DNA from 3 places in the Paenibacillus sp. G2S3 genome. Region 2 is predicted to be linked to each of the others. Evidence: predicted binding sites of a transcription regulator. Region 2 holds the regulator's gene; each other region holds the start of a gene.
What was found. The regulator Rex, encoded in region 2, represses fermentation and respiration genes when NADH is low (regulators of the CRP and FNR family bind a similar motif). The targets are predictions, from matches to a motif close to TTGTGAAATATTTCACAA.

Region 1 (7,288 bases), 2.9 Mb from region 2:
GCGCTTGGAGGATTCTGCGAATCTGGCGAAGCAGTATGGCATGTCCAATGAACTCGAGTTCGATGATCGGATGCTGACGGACGGCGTGTTCCGCGAGCGGTATATCGATTACTTGAACAGCGGTGCGAAGACAGGGCTCATGAAGGATGGCTTCAAATCGTATTACCAAGGCAACAATGCAGTCTATAACACCGCGGTAAGTAAAGATCCAGCGACACGCGTTCTTTACGACTGGCTGTATCAATTTGTTAAAGGAACGTATCAGGTCAACGAGGCTCCGCCTTCCGAGGTAGACGTGCAGATGAACGGCAAGCCTTTCCAGAGCGGGATGAAGCTGCCCGATTCAGAATCCGTATCCTTTACATGGAAGCTTAGAACGGATGATGGTCTGACGAAAGTGACGGTGACGTATGACGGCAAGCCTTATACAGCGGGTACCGTTATTTCGCTTGCAGGCAAGCTTGGCAAGCATGAGCTTAACATTACCGTTACGGCGGGGCATATGGTGACAAAGTCATATGTTATCGAAGCAACGACAAATGCATCTGGTATGAAAGCGTTAGTCGACCGCTTCGAAAAAGCGAAGCAATTTACCAATTCTGCAAGGGTGCGTTCTTTGAACAACTATTTGGAAATGATGAAGCGCTATGAAGGGAAAGATGCAGCGCAAGTCACCAAGTATCTCCAAGGCTTTAACGCAAAGCTGGATGAATTCAAGAAGGCAGGTACGATAAAAGATGAGGCGTACAATACGCTGAAGGAAAGCGTCTATTACCTGATAGGCAATTTGGCGCAGAATAAAACGGTAGAAGCTTCATCGACCGAAGGCAATAATGCGAATTATGCACCGGCTAAAGCCGTCGATGGATTCCCTGCTTCAAGATGGGCGAGCGAATACGTGGACAATACTTGGTTCCTGGTCGATCTCGATGAAGTGAAGGAAATGGATACGGTTCGAATCGATTGGGAATATGCTCGCGCCGATAAATACAAACTTCTTGTGTCGAACGATAAGCAGAACTGGATCAATGTCATGCCAAATGACGGAATTATTACCGCGCATGATGGCAAAGAAACGATTCAGTTCAACCCGGTCAAGGCAAAATACATGAAGTTTCAAGGCATAAAAAGAGCAACCGATTACGGATATTCCATCTACGAGTTTGGTGTCTATAACCTCTCGGGCGCTGTAGACGTGAAGGGCATTGAGGGCATACAAGTAAAGGTTGACGAGGAAGCGAAAAAAGTAACGATTGATGGATTGCTGATGAATGGCGTCCTTACAAATGTGAAGTTGAAGGTGCTTGATCCGAAAGGCAAGGTTCAACTCGAAGATGAGACGAAGAGTACAGTCGCGGGAAGCTTCCAATTCACATTCAAACTTACGGGTAATTTAAAGGGAACCAATGAGGTGTATCTATCGACTGGCTATATGAGCGAGCCTGTAAAAGTGACCTTTGAATACTTAAAAGAAAACCCGGGTAAAGGTCACGATAAGTAATGGAGAAATAATCCATCCAAGCAGCAATACGACCCGCGCTGAAACTTCCTGTACCGGTTATTGAATTATCTGTCCGAGTAAGACTAATAACCGAAGTAAAAACGTTTGAGGCGTAACATAACAAGCCGATTAGGTGCCAGACCACGGGGTCTATACCTAATCGGCTTGTTTCTATGTAGACGTGACAAATAGAGGATTAGGTTATATCAAGATATTATTCAGGTTTTAGTGGGATTGTATTATGTATTGTATAATAGAACGACTGCCTCAACAGGTTTTTATAACATAAAACATAGGAGGATCCATGTCCTGGAGCAAATTAAAACAACAACTGGAGAGTTTTCTCTGTCCTGCGTTATACGGCAGGGTTGAATATCGCGCAAGCAGTTACCGTTATTTACCTGATAAATCAGGGAATTGTTATATTTCGGTAGATAAAAAGAACGTACTTAATATGAATGATAGAACTAGCTCAATTAGATGGTATCAGACGGAGCAGGAGATTAAGAATGATTCAGATCTTCAAATTCCTATCAACCATGAAGACATTGAAGCGGTTAGAAAAGATAGTAAGGGGATCATCCCGGAGGATCGGCTAATAGTCATTGCAAGAAGCAGAAAAATATCAGAAGTTGCAAAGGAGCTTTTGTCAGCACAGACATCATTAAGTAAATCGAACTTTATTGTTATAGCTACTAAGTATTTATCTATTTCCATAGAGGAGAGCTTAGAAAGCGACGATATCTTATTGAATATTCTAGCTTTAGTGGACAGACGAGTTGGAAAAAAGCGGATTTTAAACATGAGCGAGAAGATGAAGTTAAAGCATCCAAGTGTGCAATATTTTTATGAACTAAGGCGTAGTATATTATAAAAATAAATAACTTCATTGAATATTCAAGAAACACTCTCTACAAAAATCCCTAATTCTACATGACTTTTTCCCACCATAACAATAGCCATGATAATGAGAGGGATGTTCGCATATGGTGCATATGGAATCGGAGAGTGTCGCTCTACTGGTAAGGAAGGATACAGTGTTATGAAATCCTTATATTTATTGGACTTTACGGACAAGTATGAGGAAAAATCGTTGTTAAAGAGATGGCATCATTGCCGTCTCTTTTTTGTTTCACTTTTTTAGTATTGCGCTGACTCTGGTTCCCGCTACCGCATCTTACGATCACAAGTACGAAGACTGCAGCATAATTAGCGTTGATGCTTATGTTCAAGCTCTCTCTGCTCTGCTCTGCTAGGTGACGGGAATCATAGACGTACTTGCGTGAGGTTGCTACGATGTTCCATGGAAATTAAGTGAAAGTGATCACAAGAAATTACAGAAGGAGTTATTTATCGTGAAAAGAATCGTAACACTGAGCACCCGCAAACTGATGGATACCGCAAAACACGGCGGATGCGGCGCATGCCAGACATCTTGCCAGTCCGCTTGTAAAACTTCCTGCGGCGTTGCAAACCAGAAGTGTGAAAATGCAATGAACAGATAGGATTCGGAATTTTACCGCCCATTGCTCTGCTGATGGGCGGCTATTTTTAAGAAATGGACGCTTCCTCTAAAGGATGGCAAAGCCGTTTCTACTTGTGTGCAAAAGGAGCTTGATTAGTAAGCATGATTCATCAATATAAACTAAATGGATACAATATCGTGCTCGACACTTACAGTGGCTCAGTACATGTTGTTGATGACCTAGCATATGAAATTATAGCGGATTATGAGAAAACTTCTGCCGAAAAAATCGTGTCAACGCTGTTGGATAAATATAAAGATGATTCCAGCATTTCCGAGAGCGACATTCGAGAAACCATCGCGGATATCGAGGAACTTAAAAATGATGGACAGCTCTTTACAAAAGATGAGTATGAGAACCTCTCGCTCGATTTAAAAAAAAGAAAAACTTATGTCAAGGCACTCTGCCTCAATGTTGCACATACCTGTAATTTGTCATGCGACTATTGCTTCGCTAGCCAAGGGAAATACAACGGAGATAGGGCAATCATGAGCTATGAGGTTGGACAAAAAGCTATCGATTACCTGCTTGAAAATTCGGGTCATCATCGAAACCTGGACATCGACTTTTTCGGCGGGGAACCGCTTTTGGCCTGGAAAGTGGTTAAACAGATCGTAGCTTATGCAAGAAGCAAAGAACAAGAATACAAAAAGAAGTTCCGCTTCACCTTTACGACGAACGGGATGCTGCTGAACGATGAGGTCACCGAGTTTTTAAATCAGGAAATGTACAATGTCGTATTAAGCCTGGATGGAAGAAAAGAGGTTCATGACCGACTTCGCCAAACGGTTAATGGAAAAGGCAGCTACGATCATATTGTTCCGAAGTTCCAGGAATTCGTTCGTAAGCGCGGAGACCAAGAGTACTATGTACGAGGAACCTACACTCGTAACAATGTCGATTTCACCAACGATATATTTCATATTGCAGACCTTGGTTTTGACAAAATCTCTATGGAACCAGTCATCTGTGATCCAAAGGAACCCTATGCACTTACCGAGGAGGACCTGCCGGAGATCTACAACCAGTACGAAATTCTCGCCAAGGAAATGATTGGACGTGATGAGCAGGGCAAGGGGTTTACCTTTTATCACTACATGCTTGACCTCTCGGAAGGACCTTGCATCCAGAAGAGAATTACTGGCTGTGGTTCAGGAACCGAATATCTTGCTGTCACCCCTTGGGGAGAGCTTTTTCCTTGTCACCAGTTCGTCGGGGATGAAGAATACAGCATGGGAAACCTCTGGGATGGCATCACACAACCTGAGCTGCAATGTCAATTCCAAGAGAGCAACTGCTACTCGAAGCCGGAATGCAAGGACTGCTGGGCTAAACTCTACTGCAGCGGTGGTTGTCCTGCCAATGCACTGCACGCGACGGGTTCCCTCGTCGGAACCTATGACTTCAGCTGTGACGTCTTCCGCAAAAGAGTCGAATGTTCCATGATGGTAAAGGTTGATGAATCTATTAGAGCGATGGAAGAGCAATCTAGCTAGTTAACGTAACGGATGAAAAAACTCTAACCGAGAAATAGACACTTTTAAATAAAGTGCCTTTCTCGGTTTTTTTGTATTAACTAGAACTATGATCATAGATCGTTTTTTCCATCGGCAATCAGGATGAGGAATTCAAAACGTGACGGCCTAATCTGTTTAATAGACAGAGAGGGCTTTTTTAATGTGCGAATCTATGATTTTTTCTTTGAACGCAAATATATATGACTAAAGTCATATTAAATTCGTGATTTATCGTATTTTTTTTGTCGAAAATTAAACTATTTTCTAAGAAATGTCGATATAATAGGATAGAAATCTGCTTTTCTGTATTAACTGCAATTACGGAAGCGTTAACAATTATATGAATAGTCATTCGACAAGGAGGAAAGCAATGTTAAAAAAGTTAGGCAAGATTGGATTGGCTTTTATATTAGTCATTGGACTGCTGCCGATGATTTCACTCCGGGCATACGCTGCCATCCCCTCATTCACCAAAACGGTGGACTTTCCCATTCAGACTCCAGTTACAAACGCCTCGGGTAAGAATGTTTCTGATGTTGATGTTCTTCCTGACGGAAGTACCGCAGTAGTGTTGAACACATTCGCTTATCAAGGCAATTCCTATGTTTATTCTTATTTTTTAAAGATTTTTGACCGCACGGGAGCACTTAGATCAGATGTTGATCTTAGTAGTCTAATGGATACCTATTACAAAATGATTGATGTGAATATGCTTGCGCTAAGTGATGGAAGGATTCTGATTACTTACCATAAAAGCGACAGCGGCGATAACAATTTGCAATTGGGAACCGTTAGGGAGAGTACTCCCAATGCCTATTTCATGGTGCTAAACCAGTCAGGACAAAAGGTGGTCGGTCAGACACAGATTAATACATACTCTGCCGCCAGTACCCCGGCACTCACGCGCTTTGTCTCTATAACGGAATTGTCTGACGGCAATATAGCTTTTTCCTGGCAACGGAACGACAATATTAGCACGGCTACGCGTGTGTTCACTGTTGAGGGTAACCCAGTTTCGGGAGAAACACTTCTGGTTTCCCATAATGCGAGCATGTCTAATGTATCCGCTGGAGACGGTGTATATATGGTTGCTTACAATTCAGGAGTAGGACCCCAGACGGATACTGTTTATCTGAAAATATTCAGTAATAGTGGGACTCTGTTAAATACGATTAATAAAGGAATAAGAACGGATGAAAAACAGCTGTTTCTATCCACGTTGAACAACGGGAATTTCATGTTCAGCCAATATAGCTATAGAAACGGCACATCAACAGTCTCCTTATATGATAAGAACGGTACGAACAAAGGTGATTTTACGGTAAATGGCTCTCTGGGTGAATCTTCGGCTGCTATTTATAGGGATGGTGCAAATCCGGGCTTTGTAACCGTAAGTACGGACCCCACTTCTACCAATGCCATCAATGATGCGTACAACAACTTTAAAGAATGGTCGGGAACGCAGTATGCTTACCTGAATTATTATGACAATGACGGTAACTTAGTCTTTACATCGGATCAGCCGGTGGATTCCGCTCCGGTGGCTATGCAGGGTTTCAATGAAGCCACTTGGATGTACGCTGTGGAATATTATCCAAGCTTCAAATTGTATCCCACCTTTGGTGACAAGCTTGTCTTGGTGACAACCGATAATACGGATGCTGATCATTATAGAATAACCGCTAAAATATTTGAGACGGGAGCTCCGGCACCAGCGGCTATCATTGACTATGCAGCTGAGCAACTGACCGGACTGACGCCAAACAGCGCGTACTCGGTTAACAACGGTACGGCGGTAACGGCGACAGCGGATGGTAAGCTAGCTATAGACATCAGCTGGTTGGGAACGTCAGTGAGCATCGTTAAGAAAGGTGATGGCTCGACGACAACGGATAGCCCGGCACAAACGCTGACTATTCCATTCCGTCCAGGGGCACCGACTGGTGTAACGGCGACGAATGAAACGGCGATAAGTGCTAACGATGGTACATTGACTAACGTAACAACTGCGATGGAGTACAAGAAGGGTGTGGCGGGTACTTGGACGAATATTTCAGGTGCAACCGTAACGAGACTTGATCCGGACATCTACTATGTCCGGACAAAAGCGACGGTGACGGCGTTTGCGTCAGAAGCGAAGAGCATGACGGTGGCTACGTTCGTGGCAACACCGGAAGTGACACCGGCAGCCATCATTGATTATACGGCAGAGCAGTTAACCGGTCTGGTGCCAAACGGCTCGTATACGGTGAACGGTACGGCAGTAACAGCGACAACAGATGGTAAGCTGGCCATTAACAGTGGTTGGTTGGATACGTCGCTGAGCATCGTGAAAAAAGGCAATGCCTCGACGACATTGGATAGCGCGGCGCAGACGCTAAGCACTCCGCCTCGTGCAGGGGCGCCGACTGGTGTGATGGCGACGGATGAAACGGCGATCAGTGTTAACGATGGTACATTGACGAACGTGACAACCGCGATGGAATACAAGAAGGGTACAGCAGGTGCATGGACGAATGTAGCAGGTGTAACCGTAACAGGACTTTTTCCGGACACGTATTATGTGCGGACGAAAGCGACGACTACGGCATTTGCTTCAGAAGCGAAGATCGTGACGGTGGCTACGTTTGTGCCAACGCCGGAAGCGGCACCGGTAGCCACCATTGATTATGCGGCTGAGCAGTTAACAGGTTTAACGGCAAGCGGCTCGTACACGGTAAACGGGGCTTCGCTAACAGCGACAG
Region 2 (7,288 bases):
CGGAGACGCTTCAGCCCGAAGGTGATCTGACCTTCTATCGCCAACTAGCGCTTGCTGTAGGAGACTGGAATGAATTAGCTCCACCTAGGGACGAGCATGCTGAGAATCCGCTGCAGAATTTATCTTTTACAGATTATATGGATGAAGTAACTAAAAGGCTTAAAGATACTTTGCCACAATATGAGAGCCGAGAAGCTCAGGATATTATGATCAATGAGGTGATGACGGCACTTGCCGAAGACAAACATCTATTGATCGAAGCAGGGACAGGAACCGGCAAATCGCTTGGTTATTTGCTGCCTGCCATATACCAAAGCGTACGCTCGAATGAAAAAGTCATGGTCAGCACTCATACTATTAATCTGCAAGATCAATTGCGTGAGCGTGATATTCCTTTGTTAACGCAGGTAGTTCCTTTTCCATTTAAAGCTGCAATTTTTAAGGGCAGAGGGCATTATTTGTGTCTTCGTAAGTTTGAACATAAAATTAATAAAAAAGACTTTATAAGTCCGAGGGAAGATGCGCTTACTGCGGCTCAGATGATCGTTTGGTTGACACAAAGTGAATCAGGAGATGACGAAGAGCTCAATCTAAGTGGTCGTGGCGGAGATTTCTGGGAGACGGTGGCAAGCGATACCGATTCTTGTCTGGGCCGTTCGTGTCCTTGGTTCCGTAAGTGTTATTACCACCGGGCAAAACATGAAGCTGGTATTGCTGATGTGGTCATTACGAACCACTCTAAGCTGTTCGCAGATGTTAAGGCTGGGCACCAGCTACTTCCGGCTTATGAACATCTTGTTATTGACGAGGCCCACCATCTGGAGGATGTGGCTGGCAAGCATTTAGGCATGCATATGAAGCATTTCACGGTTGCACATACACTTTCGCGTCTTTATAAGGATAGTCGAAATGGCCAACTTCCTACGCTTCGCCAAATGCTTCAGTCATCAGGCAGTGAGGAAGCTTCTGAATGGAGTGGAGTGATCGATAGAATCTATCCGGATCTGCTTACCGTAAAAGAAACCTGGGATCTACTTAGTGATAAACTATTCAGCCTCTTGCCGGAACGTAGCGATGCAGCGGCGGGAGAAGCTGGACAGTTAGTCATGCGGTTACTTCCTACCCGTAAACCGAATGATTGGGATGAATTGGTTGCTTTAGAGAATACTATGAATCTGACATTAAGCGAAATTATCCGTAAGGGTGATAAAATGCTTAATGAGATGCGTGACCAAGAAGGTCAATCTTCCTCAGATAGTCTAGTTACCGATATTAGCGGCTTATTTAAGGATTTAGCTTCTATACGTGAGCAAGTTCGGTTTTTTATGGGATTAAACGACGAGAATGTAGTATATTGGCTGGAGGCGAATGGAAATTATCGCAGTAAATCGCTACAGTTGTATGCCGTTCCTGTTGATGTTAGTACTCAGCTTAAGGAGCTGTTTTTCGACAAGAAGAAAAGTATCGTGCTAACCTCGGCGACACTCTCTGTCGATAAATCGTTCCAGTTTATGATCGATAATCTTGGATTAAATGAGGCTGCCGAAGAAGGGCGATTGATGACATCATTACTCCCTTCTCCATTTAAGTATCGGGAACAGGCACTGCTGGTTATTCCGCGGGATTTCCCTAGTGTGAAGGGTAGTGTGGGAGATGCTCGATTTGTCGATACACTCGTACAGTCGCTAGCAGAAGCAGCTATTACAACACGTGGGCGGATGCTTGTCCTGTTTACTTCTTACAAGATGCTACGCCAGGTTTATGATCCTCTCAAAGAGGCTCTAGCCTCACAAGAGATCACGGTGCTAGGGCAAGGCGTGGAAGGTGGTAGCCGCAGCAAGCTGATCCGCCGTTTTCAGGACAGTGCAGCCTCTGTACTGTTAGGAACAAGCAGCTTTTGGGAGGGTGTAGATATTCCAGGTGAAGCATTAACATGCTTGGCCATCGTGAGGCTTCCATTTCAACCGCCGAATCACCCCCTAGCGGAAGCGAAGTCTGAGTTATTACAAGCCCAGAAGAAGAATCCGTTCATGAAGTTGTCTGTTCCTCAGGCGGTTATACGCTTTAAGCAAGGATTTGGAAGACTGGTGCGGACAGCGCAGGATCGGGGTATTGTTATTGTGTATGACACAAGGGTGATCGAATCCCACTATGGGAAGTATTTCCTGTATTCGTTGCCTGGCCCGAAAATGGAGCATATGCTTACAGATCAAATGGTTCCTCGTATAGCGGAGTGGTTGGAGGACGGAGGCGTTTCTTGAAAAGGGCGTCTTCCCTATAATTAATCACTCTACAATGAAGGGCGGTATAAGAATACCGCTCTTCATTGAGACGAGGTGCAGAAATTTCGATAGGATATGAACAGAATATTACTTAAATTAGGAGGTAAATTATGAAATCGGATAAAATATCAGAAGCCGTTGTTCGCAGACTTCCTGTGTACTTGCGTTTCTTGAATGATCTCCAGAAACGTGAAATATTAACCGTTTCCTCACAAGAACTAGGGCAAAAACTTGATCTGAATCCTGCTCAAATCCGTAAAGATTTAGCTTATTTTGGAGACTTTGGTAGAAAAGGTATTGGGTATGACGTAACTTACCTTATTGAGAAAATTCGTCATATTCTGAAGCTGGATCAACAACTGAATGTAGCTTTAGTTGGTGCCGGTAACCTTGGACATGCATTATCTAATTACAATGCTTATCTGAAAGATACTATGAAGATTACCGCAATATTTGACTCTTATGCGCCTAAGGTTGGGCGTAAAATCAACTCTCTTACCGTTCAACCAATGGAGGAGCTAGGTCAGACGGTTCGTGAGCAAGGTATTCGAATTGGGATTATTACAGTGCCTGATTCAGAAGCGCAGAATGTAGCAGATATTCTTATTGAATCTGGCATTGAGGCAATTTTGAATTTTGCGCCAGTGATTCTTAAAACACCACCGAATATCCGGGTTCATGCTGCCGATTTTACAACGGATTTGCAAAGCCTTGCTTATTACTTGAAAGACGGAAAGGAAGAAAGCGGAAATGAAGAGCAATAAAACGATTATCAAGGGCGGGCGTTTTCTTACTCCGGGAACGGATGAGCCGGTTCTAAGTGGATATATGACTATTGAAGATGATTTGATCACTTACATAGGAAAAGAAGAGCCTCTAATGGAAGATGGTGTGCAAGTTGTTGATGGCAGTCGTCTGCTGTTTATGCCAGGTCTGGTAAACACACATGGCCACGCCGCAATGTCATTACTTCGTGGTTATGGAGATGATTTAGCCCTTCAGGTGTGGCTTCAAGAGAAGATGTGGCCGATGGAAGCGAAATTCACTGGAGAAGATGTATACTGGGGAACCTCCTTGTCGGTTCTGGAAATGCTAAAAGGTGGTACTACAACCTTCTTGGATATGTATGATCATATGGACCGAGTAGCAGAGGTAGTCGAATTATCAGGCATCCGTTCCGTACTGATGAGAGGCGTAATTGGCTTATGCCCAGAGGAAGTACAAAATCACAAGCTTGCGGAAGCGATTTCTTTTGCACGAAATTGGCATGGTAAGGCTGATGGTAGAATTACGACGATGATCTCGCCACACGCCCCATATACTTGCCCACCGGACTTCTTTGTTAAGTTTGTACAAGCGGCACATGATTTGGATTTACCGATGCATACCCATATGTCCGAGACCAAACGCGAAGTGGAGCAGAATGTGGTGGATTACGGACTTCGGCCTGTAGCGCATTTAGAGAAGCTTGGAATGTTCACACGTCCGTCTATTGTTGCACATGGCGTTCATTTGAATGATGAAGAGATCGAGATACTGGCTCGTCATGATGTAGGCGTGTCTCATAACCCAGGAAGTAATCTGAAGCTGGCTAGTGGAGTGGCGCGGGTTACGGATCTTCTAAAGGCTGGTGTGAAGGTGTCACTGGGTACAGATGGTGCGGCAAGCAATAATAACCTGGATATGTTTGAAGAGATGCGTCTTGCAGCTCTCATCCATAAAGGTGTAAGTGGTGATCCGACGGCTGTTCCAGCTCCGGAAGCGCTGCGTATAGCTACAGAGTATGGCGCAAAGTCTATCTTTTTAAATGATGTGGGTAGACTCGCTGTTGGCATGAAAGCGGACTTTATCGCGATTGATATAGACCAGCCGCATTTGCTACCACACACAGATCTGTTGTCTCATGCTGTATACTCTGCCAGCGCCAAGGACGTTGAGCATGTATGGGTGAATGGTAAACAGGTTGTAAAACATGGAGAATGTGTAACGCTAGATGAGGAAGCAATCCGTCGTAAGGCGCAAGAATCATTTGATGGACTGCTTAAACGATAGTCTAAGATCATAACGAATAACTGAAAGGCTGTGACTTTCTGCGATTGCAAAGTTACAGCCTTTTGTGTTTCTGATAATTAGATCATTGAATTGGATATGAAACTTTGGATAAACACACAGGTGTGTTATATAATCAAAAAAGATATATTACTAGAAAGGGAGCTGCACCTTGAAGAAAAGGAAAAAATGGATCCTCCTGGGGTCAGTTCTGATTCTGCTCCTTCTGTTCGGACTTATCCAGTTCTATGCTTATATTATGAAAGATCAATGGAACGAGCGAGATATCGCTAAGGATGTCGCCAAAACGAGTGCTGGTCTAACAGAGGTAACTAAAGCGCAAAAATCCGTGTGGGATGAAAATGCGGTGTACTGGGTCTTAACAGGGAAGAATGAAGCTGGGACCGAGTTGATGGTTTGGGTACGTTTTACTGTAGACGGGAAGATTGCTGAAGACACCGATTCAGTATTTGCTGAGGAACTAAGTAAAGGGACTTCTGAAGCGAAAATGCGTAGCCTTATAAAAGCCGATCTTCCGGACATCAGCATTGAGCGGTTGTTGCCAGGAGTATATAACGGAGAGTATGCTTGGCAGCTTTTTTATAAACAAAGCGGTCGGTACTATTATCAATTTTATCGGTTCTCAGATGGGGCTCGAATGGGTGAAGGATACAGTTTACCTAGCCGCTAAATTAAACAAAAGCACTACAGGAGAAACAAGCGGACCATTTATGGTTCGCTTGTTTTCGTTCAAATGAAATACTAATTTGATATACTATTAGTATACGAAATGTGATATACTATAAGAGTGGTTTTTATATATTATATTTAAGGATACATGTGAAAAAAGGCCTGTTAATTAAGAGTAACAGCCCTTTTTTTGTCGAAATAAATCAAGATGTTTAATAAATTGGAAATATTTAAAAAATAAAATTTTAAATATCTTCACACTTTTTTAAAATTTCGTATATACACATGTGATATACTACTGTTTGTAATTAGAACAGTATTAGTAGAACGTTAGGTTCTGATGAGCTTTTGACAGCTATGACTTTGGATCATTCTGTTTACATTTTTTCATCTTTGAGAGGAGGACGTTTCTTGAAATTACGTCTTGTACCTGTACTAATAACGTCTCTACTGTCGGCTATGCTATTATTTGGAGGATTCTTTTTATATCGTCAGTTTGCTTTACAGGAACCACTCCAAAAGATTGTATCTGGATTTGAGGGAGTAAATACTTCACATATTAGTATTAACCGCGAAGAGGTCACTTTGAAACTTGATTTGCAGCCGGGCACGAATTTACGTGATCTAGTATCATATGTATCCAAAGAAGGAAAATCAGTGATTGAGGGACGTAAGCTTAAACTGGATGTGGAGCAAAATTCAAGTGAACTATTGGATGATTATTGGGATAAAGCGATGTTCTCTGTAGCTGAAGCCATGGAGAGCCATAAATATACGATTATACCTACAGAGCTTGATAGATTGAAAGAGCAAAATTCGGAATATAGAGATGTGATAGCATCTACTGAAATCGACGATACCAATGTGTATGTAAGCTTGAGTAATGGTAAAGAAAGCAAATTTATTATTTTGCCGCGAAAACCTGCGACCTTGGGGGTATGGAATAATGCCTAAGTACCTTAAAGAAATTTTAATCGGATTTATTCCTGTGCTGTTTATTTTCATGGCTTTTTTAGGTATTAATATATTCCCGATTGTTATAGCAGCTGGAATGCTTACTGCATTACTTATAATTGCTCATTTGCGTGGCGGGCTTACGGTGAACGCTGGTGCGGGGAAGAAACGCCAGAAGGAAGGGCCTTCAAAGCTCACTTTTGAAGAAATTGGTGGGCAAGATAATGCGAAGCAAGAGCTTCGTGAGGCACTCGATTTTTTGATCCGGCACGAGGAGATTAGTAAATTTGGGATTCGTCCTTTGAAAGGGATTCTGCTCACTGGTCCTCCGGGAACAGGTAAGACCCTTATGGCCAGAGCAGCAGCGCATTATACAAACTCCGTATTCGTAGCTGCATCAGGTAGTGAATTTGTAGAAATGTATGTTGGTGTCGGGGCTGGTCGGATCCGCGATTTGTTCAAGGATGCTCGTAACCGTGCTGTTAAGGAGAACAAACAAAGTGCCATTATTTTTATTGATGAAATTGACGTAATTGGCGGTAAGCGCGAAGGCGGTCAGCAACGTGAATATGATCAGACCTTAAATCAGCTATTGACCGAGATGGATGGTATTTATAATAACGAAACTCCGCGTATTTTGCTGGTAGCTGCAACAAACCGGAAAGAAATGCTTGATTCAGCATTGTTACGTCCTGGACGGTTCGACCGCCATATTCAAGTGGACATGCCTGACAAAAAGGGACGCAAATCGATTCTAGAATTGCATGCGAAGAATAAGCCTCTTCATACAGAGGTGAGTCTCGACAAAATCGCTGAAGAAGCCTATGGCTTTTCCGGTGCTCAGCTTGAAAGTGTCATGAATGAGGCTGCGATTTATATGATGCGTGAGGACTTGACAAAAGTGGAGCAGCGGCATCTGTCGATGGCGATTGACAAGGTAATGATGGGTGAAAAAACGGATCGAGAAACCAATCATGAAGAGAAAAAGAGGGTCGCCATTCATGAATTGGGACATGCCATCATGGCAGAGCTCCTTCGTCCAGGAAGCGTTAGTCAGGTTACGCTGACTCCGCGTGGGCAAGCCCTTGGATATGTGCGACACAATCCTCAGCAAGAGCAGTATTTGTACACCAAAGATTATTTGGAAGACCAGATTATGATTGCACTTGGTGGAGCAGCGGCTGAAGAAATGTATTATGGCGGACGAAGCACTGGTTCACGCGGTGATTTCGATCAGGCGCTAAATATTGTGGAAACGATGATGAAGTCAGGATTAACTTCGCTGGGTATTGCCAAGCTGGAAATGGTTACCA
Region 3 (7,288 bases), 280 kb from region 2:
GCAAATAAACACCACCAGATTAGAACCAGCTTGGCAGTTTCCCTTTTGGCGCGTGAGGCCATCCATAGCGCTAGACAGACCAGCCAGTTACATAGAATCCCACGGAAAAATAGCTCTGAAAACGGAAGGCTCATTTTCTTGGCTGCAGCCGCAAAGATCAAATGCTCTGGGGGAGCCGCACTGAATAGTCCAGTTCCTCGAATCAAAAGTGCTAAAATCACTGCCCCTACCACATTCCCTACAAACACAAGCACCCAGTTCTTTACAGTATCCCAGATACTTGTTCTACCAGCTAGTGTACTAACCGTAAAGAACATATTATTTCCCGTAAACAGCTCTGAGCCTGCAAACACAACAAGAGTCAAGGCAATACCGAAGGATGCACCCATAATGAGGGGTTGGAAAGGCGATTTAGCAGCCGCTAGAGGCGCTCCCAGCGAGAAAATAAGGATAATCCCAATGCCTACATATGCCCCTGCCAAAAGGGCTGCTAGAAAATATCTTGGTAAACTTTCATTCATTTGGTCTCGCTTGCTGACTGCCGCCTCGACAATGTTCTCCACACTTTGAGTAAACATAATACTCCACCCCACCGTTTTTCTATTTCATCCTTTACTACAAGCTTCGGTGTCTACAAGCTCACTGTCACAATGTCTCCGACAAGGGAGACTGGATAAGTCACAATGATACCTTGATCCGGTGCCTGAACTTCACCCGTACGAAGATCTATTTTCCAATCATACAGTGGATCATAAAGAAAGTGACCCGAAACGATCCCTTCAGCAAGCGGCCCCCCTTTTGGATGAGGGCTCCGATTCTCCAGCGCATAGATCGCTCCGTCAGAGGTACGAAATACAGCCAGCTCCACATTTCCAGCCACAACTACCCGGCCAATCTGTAACAGGAAATCCTGTACAGTTCCTATCGTATATATCTGCGTTGCCATTTTCATTGTTCTGCTCCCTTCTGTATGCGTAATCTATCCGTTAGAGTCTTGTTTCCTCAAAAAGTGCAGCACGAGTACTGTTGTCATTCAGCATTTTTTTCCAAGGATCAGTGACCTGAGTTAGGGCAAAATCAATCCGCGCCGCAAGCTCTTTACGGTTCTCTTCATTGTTCAGAATGACCGTTTGAATCTGCTCAAGTCCCATACGCTCCACCCACTCGGAGGTTCGCTCCAAGTAATTTCCGGTCTCGCGGTAGTATTGCATCACAGCCGAACACACTTCGATTAACTCTTCATCGGTCTTCACCTTGCAGAAGGCGTCCGCGATCCTCGGCTTGATACCGCCATTACCACCGATAAATACTTCCCAGCCACCATCGTTGCCGACGATACCGATATCCTTCGTGCAAGATTCTGCACAGTTACGAGGACAACCGTTAACAGCCATTTTAAACTTTGCTGGAAAATCAAGCCGCTCATACTTACGTTCCATAAGAGCGCCCATTCCCATCGAATCTTGTGTGCCAAAGCGGCAGAACTGGGAGCCCACACAAGTCTTAACCGTACGCAGGGATTTGGCATAACCGTAGCCTGAAGGCATATCCAGCTCTTCCCATACCTTAGGTAAATCTTCCTTCTTCACACCGATTAGATCCAGGCGCTGCCCTCCAGTTACCTTCACAACTTTCACATCATATTTAAGGGAGACATCGGCGATTTTCTTCAAATCCTCTGGTGTTGTTACCCCACCATACATGCGTGGTATCACGGTGTAGGTTCCATCCTTTTGAATATTGGCCCCCATTCTTTCATTTACAAATCGGGATTCTTTCTCATCTTGATGGGTATCAGGGTTCATCATCCCTAGATAATAGTTAATCGCCGGACGACACTTAGAGCAGCCTTCCTCTTGTTTCCAACCGAGTACATTCATGACCTCTTTTGTTGTTTTAAGATCTTTAGCTGTGATTTCAGCAACAATTTCATCACGGCTAAGCGTTGTGCACCCACAAATACCTTGCTTAGCAGCTTGCTGGAAACTGTCACCTAAGACAAATTGCAGGATTTGTTCTACTACGGGTTTACAACCACCACAAGAGCGAGTAGCGCCAGTGCATGCTTTGATCTCATCCACAGTAGTAAAACCATGTTCAGTGACAGCATCTACGATCGCTTTTTTAGTTACACCATTACAGCCGCAGACAATTTCTTCGTCCGCCATTGCTTCTACGGATGTGCCCTTCTTCGCTCCTACACCGCAGCAGCCTGCTCCCATAACCTCCGTATAAATCTCATCGGTCATTACCGCGCCTTGTTTTACTAACTTTTGCAGATTCGCGGACTCCGTCACATCACCGAACAAGACCGCACCGACAATCACATTATTTTTGAGCAAAATTTTCTTATAAGTTCTCTTCCATTCATCTTTGCTTGAGATTACAGTGTGTTCAGGAGAATCCAAAAACTCACCTGCAGAAAATACATCCACCCCAGATATTTTAAGCTTCGTGGAAACAATCGAACCTTCATAAGGCTTGGTATCACTACCACATAAATGTTTAGCTAAAACCATGCCTTGTTCAAATAGTGGAGCCACCAGTCCGTAACACATACCGCGATGCTCGGCACATTCACCGATGGAATATACATTCTGCATGGAAGTTTGCAAATAATCATCCACCACGATCCCACGATTTACAGAGATTCCGCTTTCTTTTGCCAATGTCACGTTCGGTTTGATTCCAACAGCCATTACCACAAAATCTGCAGCAAGCGTACTGTCATCACTAAAACGCAATCCACTTACTCTCTGTTCCCCGCTCAATTCTACCGTTTGTTTGCCCATAGCAAATTTCACGCCTTGACGCTCAAGCTCAGCTTGCAGCATCGAGGAGGCATTCCGATCAAGCTGACGCTCCATCAGATCTTCCATCAAATGAACTACAGTAACATCCATACCAAGGTTCACAAGACCTTTTGCCGCTTCCAACCCAAGTAAACCTCCGCCGATAACAGCTGCTTTGCGGTATTGTTTGGCAGCTACCAGCATCGCATCACAGTCTGAAATATCCCGGAATCCTACAACGCCCTCTTTATCACTGCCAGGCACAGGTAAAATGAACGAATTCGAGCCTGTCGCAATAATTACTTTGTCGTAGGGGACTATCATCCCATTATCCGTAACAACTTGCTTCGAGCCTTCATCAATTCGTATCACCGTTGTTCCCGTGTGTAGAGCTATATTATTGTCTTCATACCAATTCCAGTCGTTTAGGATGATATCATTAAGGGTCTTACTTCCTTCAAGAACATAAGACAACATAATCCGATTGTAATTGGGATGAGGTTCACTTCCAAAAACCGTGATGTCATAAGCTCCACCCAGCTTCAATATCTGCTCAATCGTACCTATGCCTGCCATACCGTTGCCGACTAATACTAGTTTTTCTCTTATCGTTGTCATGGTTAGGTGCCTCCTCAAGCTTATGAATACCTGATCAATCTCTCTTCTACATATTGGAATTATACGGTTCAAATTCAGGTCGTCATTGTGATTGCAGTCACTTTAATTGTGAATATTTTCACACTTTAATGTACTGATAATTGTTAGATATCTTTTCCACATAAAAAGCCAGATCAACGATTCTGAACAACCGTTGATCTGGCTTAATGTACGATTTTTTAGCGTAAAGTCAATAAAATCTCCAATTCATCTTGAGCCCTGAGCTTCATATCCATTCCATCATCGAGCAATTGCTTTCCGTTCACCTTCAACTTCCATTCTTCATTACTAAGAGGGGTATAATCGTTGACGGAAAGCACCTTTTTATTGTCATCGGCCAACTGTACCCTACTACAGCTTTTGAGCAAATCTCTTACAGTTGAATCCTCTTTAAATAACATAATATGCGTATGATGCAAGTCTACTTCTACACTTCCACCGTTCAAAGTCAGCCTTACAGTTTGAAGTGGTGCTTGATGGTCCTTCGACTTCGCAGTGAAGACTAGCTGTGAATCATACCCTACAGTATTATTCCAATCCGCATTCCCAATGATTTGGCCACCCATCTGAAGCTCCCAAACCATCCCCGACTCTAGCGAAAAATCCTTTACCGAAAGAATGCTTGAATTATCTTCAGCAAATGTGGCAATATTACTACCTTTCAGTAGCTCCATGATCGATATTCCATTTCTATAACTCCCACTAAGTGACCTATCCGCTGGTTTGGTAAGCAGTTCATGATCTCCAACCCTTATCGATATTGTCGGTCCCTCTGATCCTGCCGCACCATTATTAGCATTACTATTGCCGTCATTGTTAGTAGAGCATCCACCTATTATGAATACGATGACTAATCCTAGCATCAATTTCCACAAAGATCTTATGGGCATCCTGGCACCGCCTTGTCCCGCCTAATGACCATATAGCGTCTTAGGCTTGTAAAGTTATGTATACTGTCTTTTTAAGAATAACTTAAACAAGCCTTGTTCTCAAATAAGTAATCTTTATCCCCTCTTTTTGCTGATTCGCCGTCATCTCATAGTCATTTCTTCACCTTTTCAATGGAGTTTGACCACATTTCTTTACATTCTATAATTCCCTATAAAAAAAGCCCCCTAAGGGACTCTTTAGAACTCTATAAGCTTTACTGAAACCTAGGGAACAATATATTATTTTCCAGATGTACATGCTCAAAAGTCATACTCTCCAGCTCTTCCAGCCGGGCATATGTCAATCGATAGGTTGTGCAAGCATGCGCCGGTGGAGTGAAATCATCTGTAATGCTACGTATTTTTCTCAAAACATCGCCTGCACCATCATGTTCGCTCTCCAGCTCAGACAATGACACGCGGAGTGCTGTCAGACCTCCTTCACTAGGATTAGCAGTGTATGTCAACAGCTTAGGAAACTCATCTTTTTCTTCTTTAGCCGTATGCTCAAGCAAATCTTCCTTAAGTGTGTTGAACAAATTATATAACTCCACCAAATGGGGGGAATCCCCGCCATGCACTCGATACACCTTAGTTACATTTTGGCTAATGAGGGGTAGCTCTTCACGCAGATAACGGTGATGTTTGTTTATGATATGGTCAATTAACTCTTCTGAAGGTGCGGTATTCCAAGCGATTTCCTCCTGGGGGACCGGATATTCTTCGAACAGCTTGTTAAGATCACTGATGATTATCTCTTGATCCAGTCCACGCTCAGTAGCTGCTTCAGCAAGAGGCTTAGCTCCACCGCAACAGAAATCAATCCGTTTTGCTTTAAAATAATCTGCCGCTTTAGGGAACTCCAATACAATATCCCTCACCAGTGCTTCTGGGGTAAACCCAGCCTGTACCGATTGTGCTTGCTTCGAATCCGAAATTCTATCATTAAGTTGTTTGGTTTCCATTATAGCTCCTCCTTGGGTTATGGGATTAGGTTCTGAATAAATCTTATCCACCTGTTCACCTTAACTCTGAAAGGAACTCTGACTTGTGATTGTACGCACGGAAATTGTATCTTATTTTTGAACGAAATTGAGAAAGGAATACAGTATCAGGATAGATATACGTGCAAAAATAAACGCAAAAAAGCACCTTTACCTACAAAGGTGCTTTTATCATTCAACTCTCTTTATTGCACATAAGCCTGCATATAGGTCCGCTGTCCCTTCGAATCCTTTAAATAAGGTCCCAAACCGGCAAATCGGGAGTGATCCATATAGACACCGGTCATCCATCTGCCTTCCTTCAAGCCGCCATTCCATTTGAGGACAAGATCAGGTGCTGAAATCCATTCCTGAAAGACACGTATATTCTGGTCTTTGTATTCTTTACATGGCTTAGACCGCTCAATCAGGTGAAAATCGTTAAGATAAGTTGGAACGAAATAAGAGGATATCGTATGCAAATCATCATCGTCAAAAAAAGGCTCGTCACCTAAAAACGGTTTGAATAATACGGTATTCTCGTACATGGACCAAATTAAAGCTTGAAGTACCATACTCTGGCGAATGCCGTTATGAAACTTATATTGTCGCCCATGATTCGCCGCATTTTCATCTTGAAGAGGTTCCGTAGACTCCAGACAGTGCCGTTCACAGCCGATACATTTCCAGCCCGTCGGACTTTGAATCCATTTTTGGAAAATAGTTCCGCTATCATTGTTCCCTTTGTAGAGTGAAGAGATAATGCTGTAAGGCACGCCAATCCATGCATCCCATAAGGAATCAGGAAGATGGCTATGCAGCATGAACAACGTCTTGTCATAGATGAGCTGTACCTTGATAGAAGCGTTCTCTAGCTCAGCAACATCCTTTTTTCCATACGTTATTTCCCGGGAAAACAGGGTCGTCTTCGTCTTCATCTCCCTCGCCTCCTAATAGTTTTGCTATGCCTGTACTCCAGCTGAGTAGATTTGAGCAAAAACCAATACGCGAGCGCTTCCATTTAAGGATCATACAATGTTTTTCTATTATATTACAATTATTTTTAAACTGTGCAAGTTTTTTTCAAGCATAAAGGATTGGAACAAAGCTGTCACTGTCTAATATTTAGAAATTGAAAAGCCCCTTTTCCACCATTCCGGAAAAAGGGCCACAACATTACTGTGATTTTTAGTCTACCCAGCTCTCAGCCCAAGACTGAATCTGCTGCATAACAGGCTGCAACGCACGGCCTTTGTCTGTTAATTCGTACTCAATACGTACGGGTGTTTCTGGGTATACATGTCTAACGAGGATACCCTCACCTTCCAAATCCTTCATCCGCTCGGACAGCATCTTATCGCTCATTGAAGGAATGAGGCCGGAGATATCTTTAAACCGCTTCGGTCCACTCATCAATGTCTGAATAATAAGTCCATTCCAACGTTTGCCTAAGAAAGAGAAGGCTGTCTCAAATCTGGGACACATCGCAAATTGATGTTCTTCCATTGTTCTCACCTCTCACTAGCGAAACTTACTATTAGTTAGTATATATAATATTAACACATTTTAACCATGATGAACATCGTTTACCGAAAAAAGTTCATCTGACTCTATTATTATATCCCCAATGTCAATCCCCCACAGGTCCTTTAGATCCCCTTTGAGCAATCGCTTCAGTTACGATTTGTGCCAAGTCATCATTTCCAAATAAAGAAAGTACACCTAGAACGGTGTCATCGGAAATGTCCCCCGCTTCCTCCGCAGAAACCGTGAGGGTAAGCGCATGACGCAAGGCTTCATTCCCTTCCTGCTGCGGATAAGCCTGCAAGTATAGAGCATGTGGATCGAGTCCATTATTTACACACCACTGAGCGAATACAAGAATCATCATCTCTTCTTCGCGCTTATAGCTTTCGATGATCTGTTC

Region 1: a site for Rex is predicted at 2,814-2,831, ahead of scfA (six-cysteine ranthipeptide SCIFF). Genes of this name have one in related genera too.
Region 3: a site for Rex is predicted at 3,517-3,534, ahead of nirB (nitrite reductase large subunit NirB). Genes of this name have one in related genera too.

The regions. Positions count from the first base shown of each region.
Region 1 covers NZ_CP126095.1:779,187-786,474, forward strand. The annotation lists gene QNH28_RS03510 (DUF4855 domain-containing protein) at 1-1,501, shown strand, start outside; gene QNH28_RS03515 (SF0329 family protein) at 1,806-2,375, shown strand; gene scfA (six-cysteine ranthipeptide SCIFF) at 2,857-3,006, shown strand; gene scfB (thioether cross-link-forming SCIFF peptide maturase) at 3,129-4,523, shown strand; gene QNH28_RS03530 (S-layer homology domain-containing protein) at 4,915-7,288, shown strand, end outside.
Region 2 covers NZ_CP126095.1:4,592,722-4,600,009, reverse strand. The annotation lists gene dinG (ATP-dependent DNA helicase DinG) at 1-2,261, shown strand, start outside; gene QNH28_RS20160 (redox-sensing transcriptional repressor Rex) at 2,393-3,046, shown strand; gene QNH28_RS20155 (amidohydrolase) at 3,033-4,334, shown strand; gene QNH28_RS20150 (cell wall elongation regulator TseB-like domain-containing protein) at 4,504-5,022, shown strand; gene QNH28_RS20145 (hypothetical protein) at 5,433-5,975, shown strand; gene QNH28_RS20140 (AAA family ATPase) at 5,968-7,288, shown strand, end outside.
Region 3 covers NZ_CP126095.1:4,871,747-4,879,034, forward strand. The annotation lists gene QNH28_RS21455 (formate/nitrite transporter family protein) at 1-578, opposite strand, end outside; gene QNH28_RS21460 (nitrite reductase (NAD(P)H) small subunit) at 632-952, opposite strand; gene nirB (nitrite reductase large subunit NirB) at 987-3,410, opposite strand; gene QNH28_RS21470 (hypothetical protein) at 3,629-4,339, opposite strand; gene ric (iron-sulfur cluster repair di-iron protein) at 4,594-5,343, opposite strand; gene QNH28_RS21480 (hypothetical protein) at 5,568-6,299, opposite strand; gene QNH28_RS21485 (winged helix-turn-helix transcriptional regulator) at 6,550-6,867, opposite strand; gene QNH28_RS21490 (protein YxiS) at 6,992-7,288, opposite strand, start outside.